3 regions of the Variovorax sp. P4_B10 genome follow, and region 1 is predicted to be linked to each of the others. Evidence: predicted binding sites of a transcription regulator. Region 1 holds the regulator's gene; each other region holds the start of a gene.
What was found. Region 1 encodes HrcA, which represses chaperone genes, less so after heat shock. Its sites were predicted from a motif close to TTAGCACTCNNNNNNNNNGAGTGCTAA; they were not measured.
Positions count from the first base shown of each region.

Region 2: rpoH (RNA polymerase sigma factor RpoH) is a predicted target of HrcA. The motif match lies at 1,492-1,518, and genes of this name have one in related genera.
Region 3: AC1DXX_RS26280 (co-chaperone GroES) is a predicted target of HrcA. The motif match lies at 1,354-1,380, and genes of this name have one in related genera.

Region 1 is NZ_JBFUHN010000041.1:9,715-12,985, forward strand. Features, by position in the region: gene AC1DXX_RS19380 (NAD kinase) at 1-811, opposite strand, end outside; gene hrcA (heat-inducible transcriptional repressor HrcA) at 843-1,850, shown strand; tRNA gene AC1DXX_RS19390 (tRNA-Ile) at 1,882-1,958, shown strand; tRNA gene AC1DXX_RS19395 (tRNA-Arg) at 2,030-2,106, shown strand; gene AC1DXX_RS19400 (autotransporter outer membrane beta-barrel domain-containing protein) at 2,195-3,271, opposite strand, start outside.
Region 2 is NZ_JBFUHN010000030.1:92,281-95,551, reverse strand. Features, by position in the region: gene AC1DXX_RS15960 (sensor histidine kinase) at 1-608, shown strand, start outside; gene AC1DXX_RS15955 (DUF1003 domain-containing protein) at 687-1,265, opposite strand; gene rpoH (RNA polymerase sigma factor RpoH) at 1,547-2,488, shown strand; gene AC1DXX_RS15945 (DNA alkylation repair protein) at 2,532-3,271, opposite strand, start outside.
Region 3 is NZ_JBFUHN010000072.1:23,170-26,440, forward strand. Features, by position in the region: gene AC1DXX_RS26270 (autotransporter outer membrane beta-barrel domain-containing protein) at 1-345, opposite strand, end outside; gene AC1DXX_RS26275 (hypothetical protein) at 344-802, shown strand; gene AC1DXX_RS26280 (co-chaperone GroES) at 1,462-1,752, shown strand; gene groL (chaperonin GroEL) at 1,806-3,271, shown strand, end outside.

The sequences.
Region 1 (3,271 bases):
CCACGCGATCGCCGATCGCGAGCGAGGCGAGTGACTGCATGTCGAAATTGGCGCTGGCGTCGCGCCCGCCCACCAGCTCGATGACGATCTCGTCGGCATCGGGCAGCAGCACGGGGCGGTTCGACAGCGTGTGCGGCGCGATCGGCACCAGCACCCAGCCGGGCACCGCCGGATGAAGCAAAGGCCCGCCAGCGGACAGCGCATACGCGGTCGAGCCCGTGGGCGTGGCGATGATCAGGCCGTCGGCGCGCTGGTTGGCCACGAAATGGCGGCCCACCGAGACGCGCAGTTCGACCATGCCCGAGGTGGCGCCGCGGTTGACCACGACGTCGTTCATGGCGAGCGCGTCGAACACCGAGACGCCGTCGCGCATGACCTGCGCGTGCATCAGGCTGCGGTGGTCTTCCTCGTACTCGCCGGCCAGCATGGGGATCAGCGTGGCCTGGTAGTTGTCCAGCGGAATGTCGGTGACGAAGCCGAGCCGGCCGCGGTTGATGCCGATCAGCGGGATGCCGTAGCAGGCGAGTTGCCGGCCGATGCCGAGCATGGTGCCGTCGCCGCCGACCACCAGGCCGAGGTCGCAGCGCTGGCCGATTTCCTCGACGCTCAGGGCCTCGTAGCGGGCGCTGGGAGCGGGGGGCGCATCATCGGCTTCCTCCACCACAGAACGCTCGACGAAAACCGTGCAGCCCTGCGATTCCAGGAAGGCGCCGATGCCCTCCATCACGCCGTCGCGCGCATCCGCCTGCGCTCTGGCGCCGGAAGCCTGGTATTTGCCGATCAGGGCGACGTGACGGAAGCGGGAAGTCATATCTCACAAATTACAACACTAAAATCTTGCAATGCTGGACGACCGTGCCAAGTTGCTGCTCAAGACGCTCGTTGAGCGCTACATCGCCGACGGGCAACCCGTCGGCTCGCGCACGCTGTCGCGTTCGTCGGGGCTGGACCTGTCGCCGGCGACCATCCGCAATGTCATGTCGGACCTCGAGGCGCTGGGGCTGATCGCAAGCCCGCACACCTCGGCCGGCCGCATCCCGACCCACCGCGGCTATCGCCTGTTTGTCGACACCATGCTGACCGCCGAGCGCGAGCAGATGAGCACGCCGAGCCTGGCGCCCGACCAGCCGCAGAAGGTGATCGCCAACGCGGCCCATATCTTGTCGAACCTGTCGCAGTTCGTCGGCGTCGTGATGGCGCCCCGGCGTGCCTCGGTGTTCAAGCAGATCGAGTTCCTGCGGCTTTCCGACAAGCGGCTGCTGGTGATCATCGTCTCGCCGGACGGTGATGTACAGAACCGGGTGATCTTCCCGGAGGCCGACTATTCGCAGTCGCAACTGGTCGAGGCATCGAACTACATCAACGCGCACTATGCGGGCCTGACGATCGAGCAGGTGCGCGACCGTCTCCAGTCCGAGGTCGAGAAGCTGCGCGGCGAAATTGCCGCGCTGATGCAGGCGGCGGTCCAGGTCAGCTCCGAGGTCCTGACCGAGGCGCAGGAAGACGATGTCGTGATCTCCGGCGAGCGCAACCTGCTTGCGGTGACCGACTTCTCCAGCGACATGGGGCAACTGCGCCGCGCCTTCGAACTCTTCGAGCAGAAGGCCCAGCTGATGCGGTTGCTCGATGTGTCGAGCAAGGCCGAGGGCGTGCGGATCTTCATCGGAGGGGAAAGCCAGGTGGTACCGTTCGAAGAGCTCTCCATTGTCAGCGCCAACTATGAAGTCGACGGACAGGTGGTGGGCACGCTGGGCGTCATCGGGCCGACCCGCATGCCCTATGACCGCATGATCCAGATCGTGGACATCACGTCGCGTCTGGTCAGCAATGCGCTGAGCCACCGCAAGTAGGCTGCGGCGGCGAATAGAATCATGGTCCAGTGGGCCGTTAGCTCAGTTGGTTAGAGCAGCGGACTCATAATCCGTTGGTCGATGGTTCAAGCCCATCACGGCCTACCAACACAGCATTTTCAACTTTCGATCATGCGAGTCCAGAAGGTCGAAAAACGCATGCTATAATTGCAAGCTGTGCGGCTGTAGCTCAGTTGGATAGAGTACTTGGCTACGAACCAAGGGGTCGTGGGTTCAATTCCTGCCAGCCGCACCACTCTCTTAATGGCCTAGAAGGTTGATTCCTTCTAGGCCATTTTCTTTTTCGGCCCGTGCCGCCAGTAGAACCGCACCAGGGGCTGCTTTCACCAGCGGACCTGCATGCCCACGCTGCCGTTGATTCCGCCCTTCGTGCGTGCCCCGCCACTCGACGCCCACAGCTTGCCCAGCTCTCCATACAGGCTCATGTTCTGCGTCAGTTGCAGCGTGGCGCCTGCCGCCACCTCCGTGCTCGTGCCGCCCGTGCGCGTGGCAATGTCCGCATAGGCCGCTGGGCCTGTGAAGCGGGTGATGTCGGTGCCGCTGCTGCTGCGATAGACGTTCACCCGCGCATAGGGCTGCAGCAGGCCGGCACCCGTGGCGATCTCGCCCTTGACCCGAACGCCGGCGCGCACCAGCCAGCCGTTGCGGCTTTTCTGTTGCACCAGGGCGCCGGCGATGGCGGTGTTGTCCAGGCTCACGCGTTGGTGCACCAGTTGCAGTTGAGGCTCGATGGTCCAGCTCGGCGCGATGCGAAAGGCCTGGCCCACCTCGACGGAGGCCAGCAGGCTGTCGCCCTTGCCCTCACCGGCAAGGCTCAGGGCCGGCGCAGCGGTGTAGCGGTGGCGCCCGGCCTGCAGCACGCCGTCCAGGTACAGGCCGCTGCCGTCCTTCCAGGTGGCGTAGGCGCCCAGGTACTGGCTTCGGAGGTCGTTGGAGCCGGCCGCGTAGTTCAGTGCACCGCGGGCGAAGCCGGTCACGCGCATGTCGCCCTTGAGCTCGCCGACGTAGATGCCGGCGCGCCAGTGAGGGTCGGCCCACAGGTCGGCACCGGCCTGGAAGCCCCTGAGGCGTCCCTCGCTGGTGGGGCTGACAGTGCCGGCCTGGCCGATGGTGCGGTCCATGCTGATGACGCGGCCCCAGACGTGGCGATAGCCTTGTTCCGGCGTGGCGGTGTTGACGCCGGTCGCGTCGCCGTCGCCCACGCGCTGGTGGAGGTTGCCCAGCATGGCCAGGCTGGCCTGGCGGAACTGCTCGGGCAGCGCCGCGTACAACGGCACTTCGGCGCGGTAGGTGGGCACGGTCACGCCGCCCCCACCGCTGACCGGTGGGGTGACGCCGCCGCTCGGCGGGATGACGGTCGTGCCGGAGCGCAGGTACCAGTTCTCCCCCGCACCGCTGGC
Region 2 (3,271 bases), on a different contig from region 1:
TGGGCACGGCAACCCTTGCGATCCACGCTCTCGAACTCGGCAACATGGCAGTGAGCGGCGCCACCGGGACCGTCCTGAAGCGCAGCCTGTCCGCGATGGGCACCTTGATCAGCCGGGCGCTCGCCGAGGTGCGCGGTGGCCTGCCTGAACAACGGCAGACATTTTCCGTCGCCTCGTTCATTCACGACGCCGAAACCGCGGCCCAGCTCATTGCAAGCGCCGCAGGTTGCGTCTTCGAGGTGCCGCCCGTCGACGCCCTCCTGGCCATCCGTGGAAATCGCGAACTGCTGCTCGCCGCATTGGCAAACCTCCTGCAGAACGCATTCAAGTTCACGCATCCCCACACCGATGTCGCCTTGAAGGCGTATGCCATTGGCGGGCAGGTACTGATCGAAGTCGAAGATCACTGCGGAGGGCTGCCACCCGGGAGCGCCGACAAGATGTTCGCGCCCTTCAATCAGCACAGTCATGACAAGACGGGTCTTGGCCTGGGTCTTTCCATCGCGCGCCAAAGCGTCGAGGCCGACCTCGGCACCCTGACTGCCCGGGATGTGCCAGGCACCGGCTGCGTTTTCACCATTTGCCTGCCGCGCCACTCGATCCAGTGACGGGCACTCCGGTTTTCTCGAATCCCGAACGACTCCCCAACGAAAAATCCTGCGCGCGGTGATTGGCGCATCCGTTGCTCATGATGCATTCCTCCCGGATTCAGGTGAGAGCGACGCTGGCGCCAGCGCAGTCAAGAGTTCCAGCTGCTTCTTCTGGATTTCCAGCAATTCCGCCCACTGCTTCTCCCGCAGCAGATCGATTTTTTCGTGAAGCAGCATGATCTCCAGTTCGGCCTTCAGATTGACCTCGTAGTCGTGGTCTGCGCTCGCGCGATCCTTCTCGGACTGCCTGTTCTGCGACATCAGGATGATCGGCGCCTGAATGGCCGCCAGCATGGACAGGAAGAGATTGAGCAGTATGTAGGGGTAGGGATCGAAGGTTTTTCCGCCGCCGGCCAACAGGATGGCGTTGAGAACAACCCACAGGAGCATCGTTGCGGCGAAAAGTCCCACGAACGTCCAGGAGCCTCCAAACGAGGCCACGGCGTCCGCCGCACGCTGGCCGAAGGGGCGCTCCCTGGCCGTGAGGTCTGTGGCGACGTTGTGCGCGATGTGAGTCCGCGCCGCAACATGCCGCGCGACCTTCTTGGCCGCCTCGTCCAGTGCTTCGTAGGGTGCGCCCAGCAGCCTCTTGGCGATTTCGTCAGGTTGATGCATGAAGACCTCCTGATCTTGAGCGCGCGGAAGGAGACGGCGTCGTGTGAGAGGGGCATTCTGGTCGATCTGGCCTGGATTTCCGTGCTCGTGGGTTGATTTCCGCACCAACGCGCCCCACGTTCCCCTCGACATCTGGCCCGGTCGGCTTCCGTTCAGGAGTCAGTGAGATCCGACCGGCGACAGTCTGCGGCTATCGGCTCGATAGAAACTCAAAGGAACCCTTGGTTTAGCACTCCCTCTAACCGAGTGCTAATATGACCCACACAAAGGAGTTTCCCCTGATGACATCCCTGTCTGGAGCCTCTGCCAACCAGCTGGCCGTCGCCAATCCATGGTCGATGGTGCCCCCGCTGGGTAACCTGGATGCTTATATTTCGGCCGCCAACCGCCTGCCGTTGCTCACGCTCGAAGAAGAGCAGGGCTTCGCACGCAAGCTGCGCGACCAGAACGACCTCGACGCCGCCGGTGCGCTGATCCTGTCGCACCTGCGCCTGGTCGTCTCCATCTCCCGCCAATACCTGGGCTACGGGCTGCCGCACGGCGACCTGATCCAGGAAGGCAACGTCGGCCTGATGAAGGCCGTGAAGCGTTTCGACCCCGACCAGGGCGTGCGGCTGGTGAGCTACGCCATGCACTGGATCAAGGCCGAGATCCACGAGTACATCCTGAAGAACTGGCGCATGGTCAAGGTCGCGACGACCAAGGCCCAGCGCAAGCTGTTCTTCAACCTGCGCTCGATGAAGCAGGGCTTCAAGGCCGACTCGGCCGCGGCCGACAACGGCACGCACCGCGACACGCTGAGCCCCGACGAGGTGTCGCAAATGGCGACCCGGCTCAACGTCAAGCCCGAAGAAGTGCTGGAGATGGAAACCCGCCTGTCGGGCGGCGACGTGCTGCTCGACCCGGGCCCGTCGGACGACGGCGACGAAGCCTTCGGCCCGATCGCCTACCTGGCCGACGCCACGCAGGAACCGACCGCCCTGCTCGAATCGCAGCAGCGCGACCGCCTGTCGAGCGACGGCATCGCCACCGCGCTGGAAGCGCTGGACGACCGCAGCCGCCGCATCGTGGAAGAGCGCTGGCTCAAGGTCAACGACGACGGTTCGGGCGGCATGACGCTGCACGACCTGGCTGCGGTGTACGGCGTGAGCGCCGAGCGCATCCGCCAGATCGAAGTCGCTGCAATGAAGAAGATGAAGAAGGCGCTGGCGGACTACGCGTAAGCCGTCCCCGCCCCCCAGGAAGCCCGGCAATGCCGGGCTTTTTTCATGGCGCTTTGGACAGGGTCCGCAAGGCCCGCTTCGCGATGTACCGCGTCGCGTCCGCATCGGATTCCGCGAGCCACCGCGTGCACAGCGTCTCGACCCATTCCCCCTGCGTCTTGCTGGCGTCGTTGAGCCAGTTCGCGACCGAGTTCTGCACATAGCGGCTGCTGTCGGCCCGCAGCGGCTCGATCAGCGGCAAGGCGCGCCATGGCTCGGCCTTGAGCGCCTCGATCTGCGCGCACCACACGCCGCGCGGACGCGTGAGTTCGCTGGCGAAGCGGCGGATGTTCGGGTCGGCATCGGTCACCCATGGCTGCAGCAGCGCCAGCGCTTCGTCCAGCGAGGCGATGACCGCATCGCGCACCGCCATCCAGGCGATCTCGCGCACGCCGAAATGCGGATCGGCGGCGAAGCGGCGCACGGCGTCCAGCTGCGCAGGCAAAGACAGTCCGGAGAGCGTGACCCACTGCGCTGCCCAGCAGCGCGCCACGTCGCTCGCATGCGTGGCCAGCCGGTGCGCGACGGCATCGCGCTCGGCATGCAGCGCCGTCAGGTCATAGAGCGCACGCGCAATGTGGCTGTGCCGCTGCATCGGCTTGAAGGCCCCGAGCATGGCGAGCGTGTCGACCAGCCGCTCGCTCGCCGCGTCGAGGCCGATGTGGCCGGCCACGCTGCGCGCCAGCTGCGGCAACTCGAGCGCCATGAACTCGTTGAGGTTGACGGTCTCGAGCAGCCCGTCGT
Region 3 (3,271 bases), on a different contig from region 1:
CGCGTTGCCGCCGATTTCGTCGACGCCGTCGCGGTTGAGGTCGCCATCGCGCAGCGCGACGCCGGACGCACCGGCGTTGATGATCGCGCCCGCGCCGATGTTGACCGTGCCGCCGCCGACGCCCGACGTGTGGATGGCGGCGCCATTGCCGCTGCCGCCAGTAACGGTGCCGCCGGTGAGGTCCACGGCGTAGGTGCTGATCGAGCTCACGGCCAGGACGCCGTCGCCATTGTTGCCGGCTGCACTGACCGTGCCGCCCGTCATCTCCAGGCGGGCCTGGCCGGTACCTCTGGACTCGGCCCACAAGCCATTGCCGGCTGCGGCGAGCACCGAGCCTCCGGACATGCGGATGCTGGCTATGCCTGTGCCGAGGGGGCTGCCGGCAAAAGCGCGAACGGCGGCATTGCTTGCAGCCTGGACTGAACCACCGTTGATCACGACGATTGCATTGCCCGCGTTATTGGCTGAGGCGAGGATTGCACCTCCAGTCAAATTCCGGATTTGTCCACCATTCAGCGTGGCTTGTGCCTGTGCGGCGCTGTTGATCAGCACGGTGAAATTGTTACCGTTCGAAGTAAGCGAGCCGCCATCCATCGTAAAAGAAGCAAGTCCTCCAGCTCGCACGTTATTGACGGACACGGCTGCATTCGCCGTGGTCGTGATCGAGCCGAAACTTGTGGCATTGATGATCAAGTCAGCGCCGGTCGCGCTTGCACCGTTCAGAAGCCTGACCCCGGTGGCGCCCCCGACCACCATAGCCGGGTTGTTCAGGTTCAGCGTCATCGAATCGATCGGGGCGTAGTTGATCGAGTTCGGGTAGTTGGCGGCCAGGCAGTTGATCGTGTCCGCCCCGGCTACTTCAGCGCCGCATTCGTTGGCGGCACGCGCGATTTGCGGCGCCCCGGCAAGCAGCGCGACCGCGAACGCGGTGGCCGAGACACTGAACACGGGGAGGGCGGCGCGGCGTGAGGCGCTCGAGCGTGGCTGCGCGGCGCGCGCGGCACGCCTGTTTTCATTCAACGTGGGCATGGGGTTGGGTGTATCAATTACAAATGGTATGACATCGTACAACTTGTCACATGTCAGGGCGATGAGACATTTCCTCCAACTTGCATCGTTGTTGGCCAGGGGAGACATCGCAATGGTTTTGCATGGGCTCGCCTCCCTTGATGCGCCGATGTCGATGCCAGGCTGCCCGCCGCTCAGGCAGTTTTCACACGGATCTGCCCCTCATATGCGGGAGGAAAACAAACTCGCGCGAGTTCAATGGCGTATCAACGCATGTGCACTGGCGTTCCGCAGCAACCCGCCAGCAGCCCTTGGGCCTTGAAAGCCCATGGATTGCCCTTATGATTAGCACTCGCTGATGATGAGTGCTAACAGCCCTCGCTTCCAGTCGATGGGCTGCCGGTCTCCGGTCCGGCGCCCGACCACAACCCCGTTTCTTATCCAGGAGATGCAATGAAACTTCGTCCTTTGGCCGATCGTGTGATCGTCAAGCGTATCGACAGCGAAACCAAGACCGCCTCCGGCATCGTCATCCCCGACGCAGCCGCTGAAAAGCCCGATCAGGGTGAAGTCCTGGCCGTGGGCCCGGGCAAGCGCACCGACAAGGGCGACCTGACCGCACTGACCGTCAAGGTCGGTGACCGCGTCCTGTTCGGCAAGTACAGCGGCCAGACCGTCAAGGTCGATGGCGACGAACTGCTCGTGATGAAGGAAGACGACCTGTTCGCAGTCGTCGAGAAGTAAGCCTTCTCCCTTTCGATCCCATTCAAATCCAATCCATTCGGAGTTAATTCATCATGGCAGCAAAAGACGTAGTCTTCGGCGGAGAAGCCCGCGCGCGCATGGTCGAGGGTGTCAACATCCTGGCCAACGCAGTCAAAGTGACCCTGGGCCCCAAGGGCCGCAACGTGGTGCTCGAACGCTCGTTCGGCGCCCCCACCGTGACCAAGGACGGTGTGTCGGTCGCCAAGGAAATCGAACTCAAGGACAAGCTCCAGAACATGGGCGCCCAGCTCGTGAAGGAAGTGGCCTCCAAGACCTCGGACAACGCCGGTGACGGCACCACCACCGCGACCGTGCTGGCCCAGGCCATCGTTCGCGAAGGTTTCAAGCTGGTGGCTGCCGGCATGAACCCGATGGACCTGAAGCGCGGCATCGACAAGGCTGTCACGGCCCTGGTCGCCGAGCTGAAGAAGGCATCGAAGCCCACCACCACGTCGAAGGAAATCGCTCAAGTCGGCTCGATCTCGGCCAACAGCGACGAAACCATCGGCAAGCTCATCGCTGACGCGATGGACAAGGTCGGCAAGGAAGGCGTGATCACCGTGGAAGACGGCAAGTCGCTGGACAGCGAACTCGACGTCGTCGAAGGCATGCAGTTCGACCGCGGCTACCTGTCGCCCTACTTCATCAACAACCCCGAGAAGCAATCGGCGCTGTTGGACAACCCCTTCGTGCTGCTGTTCGACAAGAAGATCAGCAACATCCGTGACCTGCTCCCCACGCTGGAACAAGTCGCCAAGGCTGGCCGTCCGCTGCTGATCATTGCCGAAGAAGTCGAAGGCGAAGCCCTGGCTACGCTGGTCGTGAACACGATCCGCGGCATCCTGAAGGTCGTGGCCGTCAAGGCACCTGGCTTCGGCGACCGCCGCAAGGCCATGCTCGAAGACATCGCCATCCTGACGGGCGGCAAGGTCATCGCTGAAGAAGTGGGCCTGACGCTCGAAAAGGTGACGCTGGCCGACCTGGGCCAAGCCAAGCGCATCGAAGTGGGCAAGGAAAACACGATCATCATCGACGGCTCCGGCGCTGCCGGCGACATCGAAGCCCGCGTGAAGCAAGTGCGCGTGCAGATCGAAGAAGCCACGAGCGACTACGACCGTGAAAAGCTGCAAGAGCGCGTGGCCAAGCTGGCCGGCGGCGTGGCAGTGATCAAGGTTGGCGCTGCCACCGAAGTCGAAATGAAGGAAAAGAAGGCGCGCGTCGAAGACGCCCTGCACGCCACCCGCGCTGCAGTGGAAGAAGGCGTCGTGGCTGGCGGCGGCGTGGCTCTGCTGCGTGCCAAGCAAGCCGTGGGCGACTCGATCAAGGGCGACAACGCCGACCAGGACGCCGGCATCAAGCTGGTGCTCAAGGCCATCGAAGCTCCCCTGCGCGAAATCGTGAACAACGCTGGCGGCGAAGCCTCGGTGGTGGTGAACGCTGTGCTGGCCGGCAAGGGCAACTACGGCTTCAACGCTGCGAACGACACGTACGGCGACAT